2 regions of the Pantoea sp. X-Soil-YNGN-785 genome follow, and region 1 is predicted to be linked to the other one. Evidence: predicted binding sites of a transcription regulator. Region 1 holds the regulator's gene; the other holds the start of a gene.
What was found. Region 1 encodes LexA, which represses DNA repair genes until DNA is damaged. Its sites were predicted from a motif close to TNCTGTATGTACATACAGNA; they were not measured.

Region 1 (10,653 bases):
GTACGGTCGCGTTAGGTGAATAAGGCACATTGCGCAGCAGCTGGGTATAGCATTCCAGCTGTTCAATCAGCTGTTCACGGGTGAGTGAGCGCTGACGTGACGCCAGCAAAGCGGTAACACAGAGGTTCATGGCATTGGCCGCGCCCGCTTCATTGATACGTACCATCAGGCTGGCCGCGATATCATTGACCGTCGGTGTTAACCAGCTCGGACGCTGCGGCTCAATCGGATCGATGGCATCGCGCCATTCCGGTACCTGCTTGTTGAGATAGTTGACCAGCGGCAGCGGTTCGCCAAAGTTAACGTAACCCTGACCGAGATTGCGCAGCTTGCGCAAGCCACGCACCATCTGCATGAAGCCCTCTTTCTCTTTCGCCGCGCCGCGCAGTTCTTTGGCGTAAGTACCCACTTCCATCACGTGCTCATAGCCGATGTAGATCGGCACCAGCGTGATCGGGCGGTTACCGCCGCGCAGCATCGCCTGCAATGTCATGGCTAAGGTGCCGGTTTTCGGGTCCAGCAGGCGGCCGGTACGAGAACGTCCACCCTCGACAAAGTACTCAACCGAATAGCCGCGGGTAAACAGCTCGCCGAGATATTCACGGAACACCGTGGCGTAGAGCTTGTTGCCTTTAAAAGTACGACGAATAAAGAATGCGCCCAGACGACGGAAAATCGGGCCGGCTGGCCAGAAGTTGAGGTTGATACCGGCAGCAATGTGCGGCGGGACCAGGCCCTGATGATAGAGCACGTAGGAGAGCAGCAGATAATCCATGTGGCTGCGATGGCACGGCACATAGACAATCTCGTGGCCATCCTGCGCCAGCTGGCGCACTTTTTCGCCGCCATTAACGTTGATGCCCTGATAGAGACGACTCCATAGCCAGCCCATCACGCGGTCAGTAACGCGAATCGCTTCATAAGAGAAGTTGGCGGCAATTTCTTCCATCATCTCGACAGCATTCTGCTGCGCTTTCTCATGGGAGATTTTTTTGCTGCGTGCTTCATCTTCGACGGCTTTTTCAATCGCTTTGGATTGCAGCAGACGGTTAAAGAGATCCTGACGCGCCGGTAACCGCGGGCCAATCGCCGCCAGCCGCTGACGGGCAAAATGGATGCGCGCTACGCGAGCCAGCTTCTGGGCAATCGACTTATCCGTACCGTGTTCCGTGGCCATGCGGCGCAGCGAAACGGTCGGCGAGAAGCGAACAAAACTGTCGCGTCCGTGCCAGATCACCGCAAAGAATTTCTGTACGCCGTTCAGCACCCGCAGGTGTGGCGTGGCTTCGCCCTGGACTTCACGTCCGGGTGCGCGGCCAAACATCACCGTCACCGGCAGCATCTGGATATCCAGCGTAGGATTATTGCGATGCAGATCGAGGTAATCGTGAAAGATTTTCACCGATTCCACGCTGGGCACAAAATAGGGGAAGACGCGCGGGCCATCGTGGATAAATACGTGGCGCGGCAGCAGTGAACCATCAATCTCCAGCGGAGAGAGTGGGTCAGGCAGATGATGCCGCAGACACTGCGCGCGTAAAGTCAGTAAGTCGGCCTTCGAATCGTAAGGCAAAACATACATAATAGGTCGGGTCGGATCCAGACCATGTTCAGACACGGGATCGGCCGGAATGGCCTTACTTTTTACCAAAAACGACAGTGGTAAATTAAGCAATTTGTAATAGAGTTTACGCCAACCTGACATAGACAACATGAAGCCTCTTGTTAGCAAAGCGCCGCAAGCATACCAGAAAGTGCAGCGAAGATCTGTGGTGGTGCCAATTGCACGCAGCCCAGACATTGACGTCAATCCGATAAAAGGGTTCCCACATCATGGCAAATAATGCCACCGGACTTATCAGAATAGTTAAAGCCGCAGGTTACTCCTGGCAGGGACTGCGTGCCGCCTGGCAACATGAAGCGGCGTTTCGTCAGGAGGCCCTGGCTGCGCTGGTCGCCATTATTATCGCCTGCTGGCTGGATGTCGATGTGGTCTCACGCATCCTGATGATTGGGTCGGTGGTGCTGGTGGTCATTGTTGAAATCCTCAATAGCGCCATTGAAGCGGTCGTTGACCGCATCGGTCAGGAGCATCATCCGCTGGCGGGCCGGGCCAAAGATATGGGCTCTGCGGCGGTACTGATCAGCATCTTACTGGCACTGTTTGTCTGGATAGCGCTGCTCTGGACACATTTGCGATAAGCGTTCCATATCGCGCCGGAAGCCGCGTTTTGCCTGACAATCGGTTTCCATTTCGCCAATACCTGTATATACTCACAGCGACTGTATAAACAACCAGGGGGCGGGATGAAAGCATTAACCAGCAGGCAGCAGCAGGTCTATGACCTGATTCGCGACCATATTTCTTCAACAGGCATGCCGCCTACGCGCGCAGAGATTGCTGCACAACTGGGCTTCCGCTCACCGAATGCGGCAGAAGAGCACCTGAAAGCGCTGGCGCGTAAAGGCGTTATCGAGATCGTTTCCGGTGCATCGCGCGGCATTCGTCTGCTAATGGAAGAAGAAGCCTCAGAAGGCATACCGTTGATTGGCCGGGTTGCTGCCGGTGAGCCGATCATGGCGCAGGAACATATCGAAACCCACTACAAGGTCGATCCGGGCCTGTTTAAGCCGTCTGCCGACTTCCTGCTGCGCGTCAGCGGAATGTCGATGAAAGATATCGGGATTATGGATGGCGACCTGCTCGCGGTACATAAAACCCAGGATGTACGCAACGGCCAGGTTGTCGTTGCCCGCATTGATGATGAAGTCACCGTTAAGCGCTGGAAAAAGCAGGGTGCTATCGTGCATCTGCTGCCTGAAAACAGTGATTTTGACCCGATTGTTGTCGATACCCGTGCACAGTCCCTGACCATTGAAGGTCTGGCGGTTGGTGTGGTTCGCAACGGCGAGTGGCTCTGATTTGAGGCCTGCGTGCATTCGCCTTTTCTGATGCTATTCTGTCTGCCCTAATTTTGTCGCTGCCTGTTTTGCGCAGCGACACCGAGCACGGAACGGCGAATGCGCTTTATCACGGCAACCGATAAAAATCTCTGGCGGCTTGCGCTGCCAATGATCCTTTCAAATATCACCGTTCCCTTACTGGGGGTGGTCGATACGGCAGTAATTGGTCATCTCGACAGCCCTGTCTATCTTGGCGGGGTTGCGGTCGGGACCACGGTGACCAGCTTCCTCTTTATGCTGCTGCTTTTCCTTCGAATGAGTACGACTGGCCTTACGGCGCAGGCGTTTGGTGCGGGCGATAAAACTGCGCTGGCACGCGCGCTAACGCAGCCGCTGATTATTGCGCTGCTGGCAGGTGTACTGTTCATCGCTTTACGTTATCCGATTATTCAGCTGGCGACCCATCTGGTTGGCGGCAATCCCGCGGTACTGGAACAGGCGGCGCTGTTTATTCAGATTCGCTGGCTCAGCGCGCCTGCTACGCTGGCAAATCTGGTCATTCTGGGCTGGCTGCTGGGCGTGCAGTATGCGCGCGCGCCGGTGATCCTGCTGGTGGTGGGCAATGTGGTTAATATCGTGCTCGATCTCTGGCTGGTGATGGGTCTGCACTGGGGTGTCGCGGGTGCAGCAACCGCCACGGCGCTGGCGGAGTACATTACGCTGGGTGTCGGCAGCATCATGGTCTGGCGGGTCCTGAAGCTGCGCGGCATTTCGCTAAGCCTGTTGAAGCAGAGCTGGCGCGGTGACAGCGGCCGACTGCTGCGGCTGAACCGGGATATCATGCTGCGCTCACTAATGCTGCAACTCTGTTTCGCCTCGCTGACCGTGCTGGGCGCGCGGCTTGGCCCGGATGTGGTGGCAGTTAACGCGGTATTGCTGATGTTCATTACGTTCACGGCCTATGCGCTGGATGGCTTCGCCTACGCGGTTGAAGCGTTTGCCGGCGAGGCGCATGGTGCAAAAGATGGCAGCAAACTGTGGCATGTCTGGCACTCTGCCTGTCGGCAGGCGGTGGTGGTGGCGCTTTTCTTCTCGCTGATCTATGCCATTGCTGGCTCGCAGATTGTTACCCTGTTGACCTCCCTTCCTTCGCTGCAACAAAGTGCTGACCGCTATCTGGTCTGGCAGATCGTTATGCCGCTGATCGGCGTCTGGTGTTATCTGCTGGATGGGATGTTCATCGGCGCGACGCGCGGACGTGAGATGCGTAACAGCATGGTGGTAGCAGCAGCAGGCTACTTTCTGACGCTGCTGAGCGTACCGGCGCTGGGCAATCATGGACTGTGGCTGGCGGTAACGGTTTTCCTGGCGCTGCGCGGTCTGTCACTGTGGCTCATCTGGCGCAGGCACTGGCGTCAGAATAGCTGGTTTGATGCCTGACGCTGCACAGATTGATACAGATTATTCCGTATTATTCCGGGTTTGTGAATCTGGTTGCTACAATTAACTTTATCCGGCGCAGTTAACCAGCGCTTTATATCGTTATTTTGTTAAGTAACAAGATAATCATTAAACCCGAGGGTTGGAGGTCTGCCATGAATAAAGACGAAGCGAGCGGCAACTGGAAGCAGTTCAAAGGCACAATGAAAGAGAAATGGGGCAAGCTGACCGACGATGACATGCAGGTTATCGAAGGCAAACGCGATCAGCTGGTCGGCAAAATCCAGGAACGTTATGGCTATGCGAAAGATGAAGCAGAGCGTGAAGTGACGGACTGGGAAGGCCAGAATAAAGACCACCGCTGGTAATGCAGCGCTGATCAGTTAACACATTCCGGTGCACCCGCACCGGAACCACACAAGGATGCGCCAGTTACCCGCGTTTTCCCCGCTTTTTCCCCTCATCCTGATGATCGTGTTCGCAGCTTTCATGGTGCGTACAGGCTTCTACTGCAGCACAATTTTCACATAAACCATGCGCTTCAATCACACTGTGGCGTAAAGCGAACTGCGCTTCACCCGCCAGCGTCGCGATAATCTTCTCCACGCCCTGCGCCTGTTTCTCCGTTACTGCTGCACAGCGGTCGCAGACCAGCATCACTGAGGTATGTGCCGGTGCCTCGAAGTGGTGACACATGACGTAGCTATTGTTGGACTCCACCCGATGAATGAAACCCTGCTCCAGCAGGAAGTCCAACGCACGATAGACGGTAGGGGGTTTGGCCTGCGGTTCGCTGATGCGGAGTTGATCCAGCAGATCGTAAGCGCTGATCGAGCCAGGCTGTTCGGCCATCAGGCGCAATACCTCAGCACGCTGCGAAGTCAGACGTACACCGCGCTGCAGGCACATTTTTTCAGCCTGAATCAAAATTTGCTGCGATGTCATGTTTGTCATGAAAAATTCTCCGCTGGATAAGTGATGTTATTTTATCACACATAGTTTTGCGGCGCTGATGTTCGTTTTCGCCTGTTAAAACAGCATTATTTGCCTGATAAAGCAGCATTTTAAGAATTTAAGCCGCTATCTATCTCAAATCTGACGAGAAATCAGATCCATTCTCAATCGACATGAAGCGGAATTTGTTGGCATTTTGCTTTGCATCTCACTGAGTTAAGAAGTAATGTTCAGAAAGACTTAAGGAAAGTCTGGCAGTATTTGAAATAACCCGACACAGTCTGAACAATTACAACGGTTTTTTGATTGGAAAACGTCCAATCCTTTGAATTAAGACACTGTTTCCTTTGAATTCACAGCAATAACGCGTTAGCCAGGGTTCACAATAGGGCTAACAAACTATTCAGTCGTTGAATGTTTCAATGACAATTTCTCAGGTGATGGCAGGCAAATGGTGAAAAAATCCGCTCAACGTTCAGCGCTGAAGTATTCCGCTGCAGCGACCGCGCTTTTCCTTTCTTCTTCCGCCATGGCGGCAGGGACCTGGTATGATGCACGTAATGACGCCATGGGCGGCACCGGCGTAGCATCTTCTGTTTATGGCTCAGCAGTGCTGGCGAACCCGGCATTAATGACGCGTGCTAAATCTGACGATAACGTCAGCATTATTATTCCCTCGGCAGGTATTCAGGTTACTGACAAAGATAAGCTGATTGATAAAGTCGATGATATTACCGACACCGTGGATCGCTATCGCGACGTGATTGGTAACCTGACTTTTGCGGATTATTTGCGTGGCTACCCTGAACTGCGTGCTGCCTCCGGCGATGTCGCTGACAAGCTCAGCGATTTGCGCGGTAACAAAGCGGACGGCAGTGCAGGCGTGGCCGTGGCCGTCACGATCCCTAATGAGACCCTGCCTTTTGCGTTTATTACCAAAGCCTACGGTACGGCGCACGTCCGTGCCAACGTGGTCCAGGGTGATATCGACTATCTGCGCGGTGTTGCTAACGGAACGGTGCTGCCACGTCCTGGCGATCAAAATAACCTGCGTTCCAGTGCGAATGGCTTAGCGGCACTGACCATTGATTATGGTGTGGCAGTGGCACATGAGTTCACCATCGCCGGTCAGCCGGTCTCGGTGGGCGTAACGCCGAAAGTGCAGAAAACCTCGCTCTATAACTACACTGCCAGCATCTATAACTACGACAAGAACGACATCAACAATAGCCAGTATCGCAGCACCGACACCGGCTTTAACGTTGATGCCGGTCTGGCGACCACCTTTGCTGAAAACTGGACGCTGGGTGTGACCGGACAGAACCTGGTTTCGCGCGATCTGCAGACCAAAGAGGTCAACGGGTTCCGCGATACCTACCAGATTCGCCCGCTGGTCACCACCGGACTATCCTGGGATAAAGGGCCGTTTACCGTGACAGGCGATGTGGATCTGACTGAAACCAAACGCTTCAAAACCCAGGATAACAGCCAGTATGCGGCAGTGGGCGCGGAGTACCGCGTGCTTGACTGGCTGCAACTGCGTGCCGGTTATCGTGCGGACATGCGGTCTAACGACGAAAATGTTGCCACCGCAGGTTTTGGTCTGTCACCGTTTAACAAAGCTGTCCATCTGGATCTGGCTGGCTCGGTGGGGGCTAACAACACCTGGGGCGCGATGATGCAGCTGGGCTTTAACTTCTAAGCACGTTATTCCGGCTGTTCGGGGGCGGGCGATGCACTATCGCCCGCCCTTGTGTTATCCTTGCACAGAATTCCATCACCCTTAATTACCGGATTGTCTGCGCTTCATGCCTAATTTCTCTTCGCAACGTTTCTCTATCGCCCCCATGCTCGACTGGACCGATCGTCACTGTCGCTATTTTCATCGTCAGCTGACCGGTGACACGCTGCTCTACACCGAAATGGTGACCACAGGCGCGATCATTCATGGCAAAGGGGATTACCTGGCATACAGCGAGGCGGAACATCCGGTCGCGTTGCAGCTTGGCGGTAGCGATCCGGCGGCGCTGGCGCAGTGTGCGAAGCTGGCAGAGCAGCGCGGCTACGATGAAGTAAACCTGAATGTCGGCTGTCCTTCGGATCGGGTTCAGAATGGTCGTTTTGGTGCCTGCCTGATGGCCGAGGCGAATCTGGTCGCGGATGCGATTAAAGCGATGCGCGATGTGGTATCGATTCCGGTGACGGTGAAAACCCGCATCGGGATTGATGAGCTGGACAGCTATGAATTCCTGACGGACTTTATCGGCACGGTGGCGGGTCGCGGTGAGTGTGAGACGTTTATCATCCATGCGCGCAAAGCCTGGCTCTCTGGCCTCAGCCCCAAAGAGAACCGCGAAATTCCACCGCTGGACTATCCACGCGTATATCAGCTGAAACGCGATTTCCCGCATCTGACGATCGCGCTTAATGGCGGCGTAAAAACGCTGGAAGAGGCACAGACCCACCTGCAGCACCTGGACGGTGTGATGATGGGACGCGAAGCCTATCAAAACCCCGGCATTCTGGCGCAGGTCGATCAGACGCTGTTTGGTCGTCAGCACCCGGCGGCAAACCCGGTGGAAGTGGTGCGCGCCATGTATCCCTATATCGAAGCGGAACTGGCGAAGGGCACATATCTGGGACACGTCACACGCCATATGCTGGGACTGTTCCAGGGTATTCCGGGCGCCCGCCAGTGGCGACGTCACCTGAGTGAAAACGCTCACAAGCCGGGGGCGGATGTTCGCGTACTGGAAGCCGCGCTGGCGCTGGTGGCGGATAAGATCCCACAGGAAGTCTGATCCGTGATCGTAACCCTGATAAACCAGCTCTGATAAGCTGGTTTTTTTTACGCCAGAATGTGGTTTTTCTCACCAGGTTGCTACACCTTTTTTAATCCTTATCAGCTTTAAATCAATAAGTTATCAGTTGGCACGCTTTTTGTAATAGCTATAACAACTGATTTTAAAAGGAGCGCTGACGTGGAAATTTTATTCGTATTGGGGTTTTTCCTGATGCTGTTGCTGACCGGCGTTTCACTGCTGGGCGTGCTGGCGGCACTGGTGGTCGCTACCCTCGTGATGTTTGTCGGTGGACTGTTTGCACTTGTTATCAAAGTGTTGCCGTGGCTGGTGCTGGCGGTCATCGCTGTATGGCTGCATCGTGCCTTTTTTGGCGATAGCGATGCGCGAGCGCGCCGTAAGCTGAGACGTAAGATCAACAGGTTAGACCGCAAAGGCTGGCGCTAAATGCGGTAGCGATCACAGTGTGAGAGATTGTTCGGCGCTGATCTGCAATTAAACATATTTTTTACTTATGTTTTCTGGCAGGATGCCTGTCGTCAAATCGATGTGCCATCGACTCGACATGAATTTATCGCCGCTGTCCCTACACCAGCGCGAACAAAAAATAAAAAAAAGAAGAGGGCTTCCCACGGGAAGCCCTTTTTGCTGCTTACGGGGTGCTGGCTGTTACGGGATTAACAGGCAGGATCCCTGCGTGGCACGGCTCTCCAGCATCTGGTGCGCCTGGCTGGCCTCTTTCAGCGCAAACTTCTGCTGCTCCGGCACATCAACCTTGATCGCGCCGCTCGCCAGCAGGGAGAACAGCTCGGCACTGGCGGTTTCCAGCTCCTGGCGATTGGTGATATAGCCAAACAGGGAAGGTCGGGTCACAAACAACGAGCCTTTCTTATTCAGAATGCCCAGATCGATGCCGGTTACCGGACCCGATGCATTACCAAAACTGACCATCAGACCGTGACGGCGCAGCGAATCCAGCGATGCTTCCCAGGTATCTTTACCCACGGAGTCATACACGACACCCACTTTTTTCCCTTCTGTCAGTTCGCTGATGCGCTGTGCAATATTCTCTTCGCGATAATTAATGGTCTCCCATGCGCCAGCATTTTTCGCCATCGTGGCTTTTTCCGCTGAACCCACGGTGCCGATCAAATGCGCACCCAGCGCTTTTGCCCACTGACAGGCGATTAACCCGACGCCGCCCGCCGCGGCATGAAACAGAAAGGTCTCACCGGCGCTGATTTTATAGGTCTGGCGCAGCAGATATTGCGTGGTCAGCCCTTTCAGATAGCTTGCCGCACCCTGCTCAAAGCTGATCGCCTCCGGAAGATGCATCAGGCGATCTTCCGCTACGTTGTGCACTTCACTATAGGCCCCCATCGATGCCAGACAGTAGACTACGCGATCGCCAGGTTTAAACAGAGTCACGCCACGGCCAACCCGCGACACCACACCTGCGGCTTCCGTTCCCAGGCCAGAGGGAAAAGCGGCAACCGGATAGAGCCCGCTGCGAACATAGGTATCGATGTAATTAATCCCGATAGCGCGATGCTCAACCTGCACTTCATGTTCAGCCGGGTCAGCAGGTTCAAAATCTGTCCACTCTAAGACGTCCGGGCCGCCATGCGCGCTGAACTGAATACGCTTTGCCATTCTGACTCCTGTGATTGTTTCATCATGAGGGTGAGGCGCGCACCCCAACTAAGGTATACTTGCGCGTCCCCACAGAAGATCGGTAATGCATTCACTATGGCAGGAAATAAACCCACCAACAAATCGAACGAAACGCAGGATCGCCAGCTCGCAGGCGTGAAAATGCCCCCGCATTCTCTGGAAGCGGAGCAGTCGGTGCTCGGTGGGTTAATGCTGGATAACGAGCGCTGGGATAACGTCTCTGAGCGCGTCGTCGCGAATGATTTTTTCAACCGCTCGCATCGGCTGATTTTTTCCGAGATGCAGCGGCTGCTGGAAAACAGCAAACCCATCGACCTGATTACGCTCTCTGAATCGCTGGAAACCCGCGGCGAACTGGAGATGGCCGGTGGCTTCGCCTATCTGGCTGAGCTGGCGAAAAATACCCCGAGTGCGGCGAACATCGGCGCTTATGCTGACATTGTGCGCGAACGCGCAGTGGTACGTGAGATGATCTCCGTCGCCAACCAGATTGCTGATGCCGGCTACGATCCGCAGGGACGTAACAGCGAAGAGCTGCTCGACTTCGCAGAGTCGAACGTCTTTAAAATTGCGGAAGCGCGTGCGGATAAAGATGCTGGCCCGAAAAACATCGAGCAGATTCTGGAATCAACCGTCTCCCGTATCGAATCGCTCTATCAGACACCGCATGACGGCGTCACCGGCGTGGATACTGGCTATCAGGACCTCAATAAAAAGACTGCCGGCCTGCAGGGCTCTGACCTGATTATTGTTGCCGCCCGTCCATCGATGGGTAAAACCACCTTTGCGATGAACCTGTGCGAAAACGCCGCCATGCTGCAGGAGAAGCCGGTGCTGATCTTCAGTCTGGAGATGCCCAGCGAGCAGATCATGATGCGTA
Region 2 (10,653 bases), 910 kb from region 1:
CCGTCAATCTCGCGGTCAAACAGCGGCAGCAGCGCTTCCGGCGTGCTGTTTTTCAGGTTAAAGCCGGTGCCGCCATTGATGATCACCACCTGGACATCGTCACTGGCGATCCAGCGCGATACGGTGGCGCGAATGCGATAGAGGTTATCCGGCACGATGGCGTGATCGACCACTTCATGGCCCGCTTCCGCCGCTGCCTCGCGCAGATAGTCGCCGGAGGTATCGTTGCTGGCATCGCGACGGTCTGACACCGTCATCACCGCAATCTGCACAGCCTGAAATTCGCTGGCTGGTTTACCCATACTTCCTCCTGAAATTAGCCGCCAATGTAAGAGAGATTCTGTGTGATACCGGTGTTGCCCTGATGCAGGAAGTGCGTCTGCTTCTTCTGTCCCAGGCTGCTGGCGATGCGCGCCTGCAGTTCGGCCTGCTGCTCATCGGACGCCAGCAGGTCACGCAGCGGTATGCCGCCGTCACCAAACAGGCACAGGTGAAGGTTTCCCTGCGCCGAGACGCGCAGACGGTTGCAGCTGGCACAGAAATCTTTGGCGTAAGGCATGATCAGGCCAATCTCGCCGACATAGTCGGGATGATAAAAGACCTGCGCCGGGCCGTCGCTGCGTCCGCTTTCGCGACGCTGCCAGCCCTGGGCAATGAGCTGATCGCGGATCACCATGCCGGAAACGTGCTGGTCGCGGAACAGCGTGCCGCCGTCGCCGGTCTCCATCAGTTCGATAAAGCGCAGCTGAATCGGACGGGTGCGGATCCAGTCGAGGAATGTGGCCAGATTGCGGCTGTTGAGATCGCGCATCAGCACGCTGTTGACTTTGACCTGACGAAAACCGGCGTCCAGCGCCGCGTCGATGCCGCTCATCACCTGATGGAATTTATCCTGACCGGTAATAGCGTGAAACTGACGGGCGTCCAGGCTGTCAACGCTGACGTTGAGTGCGGTCAGACCCGCGTCGCGCCACTGTTTCACGTCGCGCGCCAGCCTGTAGCCATTGGTGGTCACTGCGATCTGGCGGATAGAGGCGTTTTCACGCACTGCCGCAATGATGTCGGTGAAATCACGGCGCAACGACGGCTCACCACCGGTCAGCCGCACTTTTTCGGTTCCGGCTGCGGCGAAAGCCCGCGTGACGCGGCGGATTTCATCCAGAGAAAGAAAGCTTTTGTTACGAATTCCCTGCGGTTTGTAGCCGTCAGGAAGACAATAGGTACAGCGGAAATTACAGACATCCGTGACCGACAGGCGCAGGTAATAGAACTTACGCGCGTATGCATCAGTAAATTGTGACACCAGAACACCTTTCCAGATTGGGAGATGCAGTCATTTCTTCCTGCACCCTGGCAGCTCGATGGCTACGGCCTGAACCCCCTATCCGCAGACTTAGGCATTCAGGCTTGAGTGTACGCTGACCCGTTGATCAGCGCGGTAAACATGATGGTAGCGTGAATTTCCTCACTCTTCCATTTGCTCTTTTCGCTATATATTCTTATACATATCGAATTTTCACCGCATTTTCGCGACAGGATACGTTAAAATGCGATCCAGATTTTGACGCAAGTCATCCGCGCGGGATTAGCGTTTAGAGCCACGCTACGCGACGAGATGTTAAGGAGAAGTATGAATCGCACACTGGCCGATCTTGATCGCGTTGTGGCACTGGGCGGCGGACACGGTTTAGGCCGCGTGATGTCGGCCCTTTCCCCGCTGGGCTCCCGTCTCACCGGCATCGTCACCACCACCGATAATGGCGGATCGACCGGCCGCATTCGTCGATCCGAAGGCGGTATCGCCTGGGGCGACATGCGCAACTGTCTTAACCAGCTGATTGCAGAACCCAGCGTCGCCTCCGCGATGTTCGAGTACCGTTTTGCCGGTAACGGCGAACTGGCCGGTCACAACCTCGGCAATCTGATGCTACGGGCGCTGGATCACCTCAGCGTTCGCCCGCTGGAAGCGATCAACATCATCCGTAACCTGCTGAAGGTCGACGCCTTTTTAATCCCGATGTCGGAGCAGCCGGTGGACCTGGTGGCGATGGATGCCGAAGGCAATATGGTTTACGGCGAAACCGCCATCGATGAGATGAAGCAGCCGCCGCAGGAGCTGATGCTGCATCCCAACGTCCAGCCGACGCGGGAAGCGCTGCAGGCCATTGCAGAAGCGGATCTGATCCTGATTGGTCCAGGCAGTTTCTACACCAGCCTGATGCCGATTCTGCTGATGGAAGAGATGGCACAGGCCCTGCGTCGCACGCCTGCCACTATGGTGTTTATCGGCAATCTGGGCCGTGAGCTCAGCCCCGCCGCGGCCAGTCTTTCAGTGGCTGACAAGCTTCAGATGATGGAACGTTATATCGGCAAGCGGGTGATCGATGCCGTAGTGGTCGGACCGTCGGTCGCCACAGAGGGCATTGAAAACCGGCTGATTGTCCGTGAACCGCTGGAGGCCGCCGACATTAAATATCGTCACGACCGCCAGCTGTTACGGGTGGCGCTGGAACACGCCATTCAGAGCTTTGACGGCACTACGAGGCCGCGATAAACAGCGTTCGCAGCTCATGCAGCTGATCGCGCACGCTGGCCGCCTGTTCGAACTCCAGGTTCTGCGCGTGCTGCTGCATCTGCCCTTCCAGCTCGTGGATTTTCTTCTGCAGCGCCTGCGGCGTTAACAGCTGGAAATCGGCCAGTGCCTGAGCCTCGCCAGGACGAGCCGGTTTCGCTTTGCCGCGGGTTTTCACCACATTCTTGCCCAGCTCCAGAATATCCGTGATCTTCTTGTTCAGGCCCTGCGGCACAATGCCATTCTTTTCGTTGTGCAGCTGCTGTTTCTCGCGGCGGCGCTCTGTCTCTTCAATGGCACGCGCCATCGACGGCGTGATTTTATCGCCATAGAGAATCGCTTTACCGTTGATGTTACGCGCCGCACGACCAATGGTCTGAATCAGCGATCGTTCGGAACGCAGGAAGCCCTCTTTATCCGCATCCAGAATCGCCACCAGCGACACTTCCGGCATATCCAGCCCCTCACGCAGTAAGTTGATGCCCACCAGCACATCAAACTCACCCAGACGTAAGTCGCGGATAATCTCCATACGCTCTACGGTGTCGATGTCGGAGTGCAGATAGCGCACCTTCTCGCCATGCTCCGTCAGATATTCAGTGAGATCTTCCGCCATGCGCTTAGTCAGCACCGTCACCAGCACACGTTCGTTGATCGCCACGCGCTGATGGATTTCCGACAGCAGATCGTCAACCTGGGTGCCGACCGGACGCACTTCGATGATCGGATCCAGCAGACCGGTAGGACGCACCACCTGATCGACCACTTCGTCGCCCGATTTTTCCAGCTCATATTTGCCCGGCGTTGCCGAGACATAGATGGTCTGCGGGGCCAGCGCCTCAAACTCTTCAAACTTCATCGGACGGTTGTCCAGCGCCGACGGCAGGCGGAAGCCATACTCCACCAGCGTCTCTTTGCGCGCCCGGTCCCCTTTGTACATGCCGCCAATCTGCGGGATGGTGACGTGCGACTCATCCACCACCAGCAGGCCATCGGCAGGGAGATAGTCAAACAGCGTCGGTGGCGCTTCGCCCGGTCCGCGTGCGGAGAGGTAGCGCGAGTAGTTCTCGATGCCGGAGCAGTAACCCAGCTCACTCATCATCTCCAGATCAAACTGGGTACGCTGAGTAATACGCTGCTCTTCCAGCAGTTTATTGTTCTCCAGCAGCACCCGGCGGCGATCCGCCAGCTCGACTTTGATGTCTTCCATCGCCTGCAGAATGCGCTCACGCGGCGTGACGTAGTGCGTCTTGGGATAAATGGTAAAGCGCGGCACCACTGAATCGATCTGCCCGGTCAGCGGGTCAAACAGGGACAGACGCTCGACCTCTTCGTCAAACAGTTCGACGCGCAGCGCAATATCGTCCGACTCCGCCGGGAAGATATCGATCACTTCGCCACGCACGCGGAAGGTGCCGCGCTGAAACGCCTGGTCGTTGCGGGTGTACTGCAGCTCTGACAGACGGCGCAGAATGCTGCGCTGATCGATAATCATGCCGCGTGTCAGGTGCAGCATCATTTTCAGATAGAGATCGGGATCGCCCAGACCATAGATCGCCGAAACCGATGCCACCACGATAACGTCGCGCCGCTCCAGCAGCGCCTTGGTCGCTGACAGACGCATCTGTTCGATGTGTTCATTCACCGACGCATCTTTTTCAATAAAGGTGTCGGAGCTCGGCACATAGGCTTCAGGCTGATAGTAGTCGTAGTAAGAGACGAAAAACTCGACGGCGTTATCCGGGAAAAACTCTTTCATCTCGCCATAGAGCTGCGCCGCCAGCGTTTTGTTCGGTGCCAGCACCATCGTCGGGCGATTGAGGTCGGCAATGACGTTGGCGACGGTAAAGGTTTTACCGGAGCCGGTCACGCCTAATAAGGTCTGGTGGGCCAGTCCATCCTCCAGCCCCTCTTCCAGGCGACGGATCGCCTCAGGCTGGTCGCCCGAAGGTTTAAAGGCGGAATTGAGTTTAAAAGCTTTGGTCATGAATGCAGTTCCTGCTGGAGAAGTCGGCGGGCAGCCACTTATTTTACTCTGCTATGGTGATTTTGCCAGAAAATAATACTGGATATAAAAACAGTAATCGTGCAAGGTTAATGCAATCAGGGTAAGACTTAGCCCGCCTGCTTCAGATACGTGATATCGCAAAGCGTGTTGCGCAATGTTATCCCCAGACCGGGATCGGATTTAACATTTGTCAATAGAACGTCACAAAATTACAGTTCGGTTACCTGACAGAAAATTCGCAGGCTTGTTTTTTGATAACCAGCTGATTTTACTGGTTTAAGCTAATAAGGCCAGAATCTCGTCATTATGTTACCAGGCCGCGTATTTCCTCGCTTCTAACCGGTTTTCATTACCTAATGCACAAGGTTATCCACAGGAATAGTGGATAAGTGATGGCAGCCCCGCCGCCATCAGCTGTGTATAATTTTTCCCTGCCGTCCCGCCTCGTTGAAAATAATTTTTTTTGCGTTAAATTTCGCGTCGGCTGCTGACGGATTATTCTGCATTTTTAATCTGTCGCCTGGCGTGGCACGCAAATTTTCATCATTCCACTAAGATTCTTAATCAGACATTCTGCGTTACGCAGCATGTCTGCACCACAAACAGCGCCCGCAGGCACTGTAAAAGTGCAGGCGCGTGATGACCATGGGTAATTGATAAGTTTTTCTCACCTTTCCTCCCTGGTACAGCGCACTTCAGCAGGAAACAGGGCCGTTTTAAGATCTGGCCTGGGAATTGCAGGAGTCAGTAACGTCACCGCGCTTTACGCGCACTGTGCTGCAATGGTGAGGCTGCCGTTGCTGATGACTTGTTTGCCAGACGACAAAGAGCGGAAGCAATCAGGCTAATGATCGGGAAGGAGAGTGTCAGATGCTGAGTCTACGTTCGGTAAATCAATTTTACGGTCAGAACCATATCCTGTGGGATGTGGACCTGGATCTGTCGCCTGGCACCTGCACCGGCATTCTGGGCCGTCCTGGCATGGGCAAGACCACGCTGGTCAACTGCATCATGGGCAGACTGCCGATTAACAGCGGCACCATTTCCTGGAAAGAGGATGGCTCGCCGCCGGAAGATTTGCTGCTGCAACCGGCCGAACAGCGGGCGCAGATGGGCATCGGCTATGTGCCGCAGGGCCGCCATATTTTTACCCAGATGAGTGTGGAAGATAACCTGCTGATTGCCCTGCTGGCGGGTGCCAGCCAGCGCGATCGTCATCGCGCCATTCCCGAAATGGTCTTTGATTTGTTCCCGGCGCTCTACTCCCTGCGCCAGCAACGCAGCGGCGATCTGCCCATCGATCAGCAGCAACAGCTGGCCCTGGCGCGCGCGCTGGTGCTGCAGCCCAAACTGCTGATTCTGGATGAGCCGACTGATGGGATGTCACCGTGGCTGGAAGAGGAGATGGGCAACTTGATCCGCCGGCTTAACCTCGACTACGGGCTGACCATCCTGCTGCTGGAGCAGCGCCTGTCGCTGATTCGGCGGGTGGCGGACTATTTCCTGCTGCTGCACCGTGGCCGTAATGTGGCGCAGGGCAGCATGGAGCAGCTCGATGACCACACCGTGGATAAGTGGCTGACGGTGGCCTGACGCTGAGTCCCTGTCACGGCAGGCGTCAGGATTGCAGGCAGCGCGCAACAACCTGACGTTCAGGCTGGTGAGCACTGCACAGGCTCATACTGATTGAGCAAAAGCCGGTGGGGCCAGTTTTTTACTCTGGCAGCGTCAGATACTGTCCACAGGAGGCCTGCTGCTGCGCATCGGTGAGATACGGAATGGTGCCCAGACAGGGCGCAGGCAGTCGCTGCTTCAGGCTGGTGAGATATTCCTGATAGCGTTTGCCAGGCGGCTCGACGGTGTTGGCGATCCAGCCCACCAGTGGCAGGCCGCACGCACGCACCGCCTCGGCGGTGAGCATGGCGTGGTTGATGCAGCCGAGCTTAATTCCCACCACCAGAATCACGGGCAGCTGTTCGCTGACCACCCAGTCCGCATAGGTGTGCGTCTCTGACAGCGGGGTGTACCAGCCGCCTGCACCCTCGACCAGAATCCAGTCCGCCAGTGGCTCCAGCGCCGCCAGACCCGCTGACAGTGCCAGATGGGTGATCGGCCTGCCCTCTTCGGCGCTGACGATGTGTGGCGAGGTCGGCTCCATAAACGCCAGCGGATTGACCTGCTGATAGCTTAACGGCACGTTGCTGAAGCGCTGCAGCGCCAGCGCATCACTGTTACGAATGCCTTCTGGCGTCATCTCACAGCCTGACGCAACCGGCTTGTAGCCCGCACAGCGGTAGCCCGCTGCGGCGGCTGCCTGCAACAGTGCGCCGCTGGCGACCGTTTTACCGACTTCGGTGTCGGTGCCGGTGATAAAAAGCCGTTTCATGAAAGCGTAACTCCGTAAATTAAATGGTAACTCAGGCGATAGCCGTGCCGATCGCGCGGCCAGTGTGCCTCTAACTGGTTGAGCCGTTGTCGGGTGAGTATCTGCCTGTCGCGGCCCTGATGCAGATGGGTCGCGCCAATCCCTTTCAGCGAACGCATGGCACTGAGCGCATCGGGAAAATGCAGCGTCACCCTTTCTGCGCTGCAAACCAGTTGCTCTGCATGGCAGGCCGCCGCAATCTCCGCCTCGCTGAGAAAGCGGTTAGCATGGGGTAACGCATCCAGATGGGACCAGGCTTCATGCACCTCATGCAACGAACCGTCGCCCAGCGTGGAAAACAGCAGCGTGCCCTCGGGCCGCAGCACCCGCCGGAACTGGCGCAGCGCGCCGGGCAGATCCTCACTCCACTGCACCGCCAGGTTGCTCCACACCATGTCGATGCTGTTATCCGCCAGCGGCAGCGCGTCGATGTCGCCCGCCAGATAGTGCTGCGCCGCGTCGTTGTCCCGCGCCTGTTGCAGCATCTGTGGTGAGAGATCCAGCGCCGTGACCTGTTTGCCGCGTTCGCGCCACAGCCTGCTGTACCAGCCGGTGCCACACCCGGCATCCAGCAGCTGCAGCCCGCTGTGAGCCGGTGCGCGTGCCAGCAGCGCATCGCCGCTGAGCCGTTGCAGTGCCGCATGGGCATCGTAATGGCTGGCCGCCCGACCAAAGGCACGTGCCACCGCCTGCTTATCAACCCGCAGCGTCATGCAGCGCCTCCAGTAACCGATCGATATCTTCCGGGCGATGTGCCGCCGTCAGGGTAATGCGCAGCCGGGCCGTTCCCGGCGGCACGGTAGGTGGCCGAATCGCACTGACCCAGCAGCCCGCCTCCGCCAGCCGCGCCGAGAGCGCCATCGCATCGCCATTTTCACCGATCAGCAGCGGCTGGATCGCGCTGGCTGAGTCCATCAGTTGCCACGGCAGCGCGGCCGCGCCACGCCGGAAATGCGCAATGTTCTGCTGCAACAGCTGGCGCAGCGCATCACCCTGCTGAATTTCGCGCAGTGCCGCCTGTAGCGCCACAGCCTGCGCAGCGGGCATGGCGGTGGAATAGATCAGATGCCGGCTGAACTGCAGGAAATAGTCGGCGGTATCCGCATCGCACAGCAGCGCGGCACCGCTGACGCCAAAGGCTTTGCCAAAAGTGACCACCAGCAGTTCCGGCTTAACGCCCTGCTGCCAGCAGCTGCCCCGCCCCTGCTCACCTGCCACGCCGATGCCGTGCGCATCATCCACCAGCAGCCAGCCCTGTGCCTGACGCGTCTGTTGCGCCAGCGAAGCCAGCGGTGCGCTGTCGCCATCCATGCTGAAAATCCCCTCGGTCACCACCAGCGTTTCCCCCTCGCAGGGTGACGCGAGCCGTGCCGTCAGGCTCTCCGGGTCGTTATGACTGAAACGCCGCAGCTGCGCCGGGCTGTGGCTGGCGGCGTCGAGCAGCGAGGCATGGCTGAGTTTATCGGCCAGGATGCGATCGTTTTTCTCGCCCAGCAGATGAATCACTGCCTGATTGGCCGCGAAGCCGGAGATAAACAGCAGCGCACGGTCATAGCCGAGCCAGTCGGCCAGCTGCGCCTCAAGTTCGGCGTGCTGACGGTGATAACCGGTGACGTGACCTGAGGCACCCGCCCCCGCGCCCGCCAGCGCCGCGCCCTGCTGCCAGCCCGCAATCACCGCCGGATGGCGGGTTAAACCGAGATAGTCATTGCTGGAGAAGTGCAGATAGCGGCGGCCACCGCTCTCTAACGTGCGGGTGGCTTGCTGATCGATGATTCGACGCTGTCGCCAGCCATCGGCCGCACGGCGCTGCGCCAGCCCCTGCTGAAGTCGTTGCTGCCAGCTCATTACAGCGCCGCGTTGTAGAACTGTTCTGTATCGGCATGGAACAGCTGCTCGCTGAGGTGTTCTTCCTGCTGCTGATCGCCGTGTTGGGTGTGGGTATGCTCCGGGTTCAGCCCCAGTTTGCGGAACAGCACGCGGTCTTTATCCTCTTCCGGATTCGGCGTGGTCAGCAGTTTGCAGCCGTAGAAAATCGAGTTCGCCCCGGCCATAAAGCACATCGCCTGAGTCTGCTCGCTCATCTGCTCGCGGCCCGCGGAGAGGCGCACATGCGAGGTCGGCATCATGATGCGCGCCACCGCGATGGTGCGGATAAAATCGAACGGTTCAACGTCATCGTTATCCGCCAGCGGCGTGCCTTTGACTTTAACCAGCATGTTGATCGGCACGCTCTCCGGCGGGGTCGGCAGATTGGCTAACTGCACCAGCAGACCGGCGCGATCGTTCACGGTTTCGCCCAGGCCGACGATGCCGCCCGAACAGACTTTGATTCCGGCGTCGCGCACTTTGCCGAGCGTATCCAGACGTTCCTGATAGCTGCGGGTGGTGATGATGGAGCCATAGAATTCCGGTGAGGTGTCGAGGTTATGGTTGTAGTAATCGAGGCCCGCGCCCGCCAGCCGCTGCGCCTGTTGATCGCTGAGCGTGCCGAGCGTCATGCAGGTTTCCATTCCCATCGCCTTCACGCCTTCGACCATCTTTTCCAGGTAGGGCATATCGCGCTCGTGCGGGTTTTTCCACGCGGCACCCATGCAGAAACGGGTCGAACCGGCGGCTTTGGCCTGACGCGCGGAGGTCAGTACCTCCTCCACTTCCATCAGACGTTCCGACTCCAGGCCGGTCTTGTAGCGCGCGCTCTGCGGGCAATATTTGCAATCTTCCGGGCAGGCGCCGGTTTTGATCGACAGCAGGGTACTGACCTGCACCTGGCGCGGGTCGAAGTGCTGACGATGCACCTGCTGCGCTTTAAACATCAGTTCAAGAAAAGGTTGATCAAACAGCGCTTGCGCCTGTGCAATTGTCCAGCGTTGAGCCATTACGTACTCCAGAAAAGGGTGTCATCCCGACAGAAAGCAGGGGTATACTTGTAAACTATATTTTTTTATTTTGGTTTACAACTCCGATGACTACCCCCGTTTTCTCCTCCGATGATGCCCGTTTTGACCGCCAGCACATCTGGCATCCCTACACCTCGATGAAGGATCCGCTGCCCTGCTACCCGGTCGTCGCTGCGCAGGGTTTTCAGCTGCAGCTGGCCGATGGCCGTGAGCTGGTGGATGGAATGTCATCGTGGTGGGCGGCGATTCATGGTTACAACCACCCGCGACTGAACCGGGCGCTAACGGAGCAGGTCACGCAGATGTCGCACGTGATGTTTGGCGGCATTACCCATCCGGCAGCAGTGGCGCTCTGCCGTCAGCTGGTGGCGATGACGCCCGAGGCGCTGGAGTGCGTCTTCCTGGCCGATTCCGGCTCGGTGGCGGTGGAAGTGTCGATGAAGATGGCACTACAGTACTGGCTGGGCCGGGGTGAGACGCGCCAGCAGTTCCTGACGCTGAAGCGCGGCTATCATGGCGATACCTTTGCCGCGATGTCGGTTTGCGATCCCGATAACTCGATGCACAGTCTGTGGCGCGGTTATCTGCCTGAGCACCACTTTGCGGCGGCACCGGCCTGCGGCTTTAATGATGAATGGGACGAACGCGATTTCGATGATTTCGCCCGACTGATCGAACAGCATCACCGGCAGCTGGCAGCGGTGATCCTTGAGCCGATTGTGCAGGGTGCGGGCGGCATGCGTTTCTA

Region 2: uvrB (excinuclease ABC subunit UvrB) is a predicted target of LexA. The motif match lies at 4,636-4,655, and genes of this name have one in related genera.

The regions. Positions count from the first base shown of each region.
Region 1 is NZ_AP035942.1:293,341-303,993, forward strand. Features, by position in the region: gene plsB (glycerol-3-phosphate 1-O-acyltransferase PlsB) at 1-1,705, opposite strand, end outside; gene AC6I8E_RS01280 (diacylglycerol kinase) at 1,834-2,202, shown strand; gene lexA (transcriptional repressor LexA) at 2,308-2,922, shown strand; gene dinF (MATE family efflux transporter DinF) at 3,022-4,344, shown strand; gene AC6I8E_RS01295 (CsbD family protein) at 4,500-4,712, shown strand; gene zur (zinc uptake transcriptional repressor Zur) at 4,777-5,298, opposite strand; gene AC6I8E_RS01305 (conjugal transfer protein TraF) at 5,750-7,000, shown strand; gene dusA (tRNA dihydrouridine(20/20a) synthase DusA) at 7,107-8,099, shown strand; gene pspG (envelope stress response protein PspG) at 8,280-8,546, shown strand; gene AC6I8E_RS01320 (quinone oxidoreductase) at 8,769-9,752, opposite strand; gene dnaB (replicative DNA helicase) at 9,849-10,653, shown strand, end outside.
Region 2 is NZ_AP035942.1:1,199,386-1,210,038, reverse strand. Features, by position in the region: gene moaB (molybdenum cofactor biosynthesis protein B) at 1-302, opposite strand, end outside; gene moaA (GTP 3',8-cyclase MoaA) at 317-1,303, opposite strand; molybdenum cofactor riboswitch at 1,293-1,426, opposite strand; gene AC6I8E_RS05575 (gluconeogenesis factor YvcK family protein) at 1,631-2,554, shown strand; gene uvrB (excinuclease ABC subunit UvrB) at 2,538-4,559, opposite strand; gene AC6I8E_RS05565 (ABC transporter ATP-binding protein) at 5,451-6,173, shown strand; gene bioD (dethiobiotin synthase) at 6,295-6,966, opposite strand; gene bioC (malonyl-ACP O-methyltransferase BioC) at 6,963-7,718, opposite strand; gene bioF (8-amino-7-oxononanoate synthase) at 7,702-8,853, opposite strand; gene bioB (biotin synthase BioB) at 8,853-9,884, opposite strand; gene bioA (adenosylmethionine--8-amino-7-oxononanoate transaminase) at 9,971-10,653, shown strand, end outside.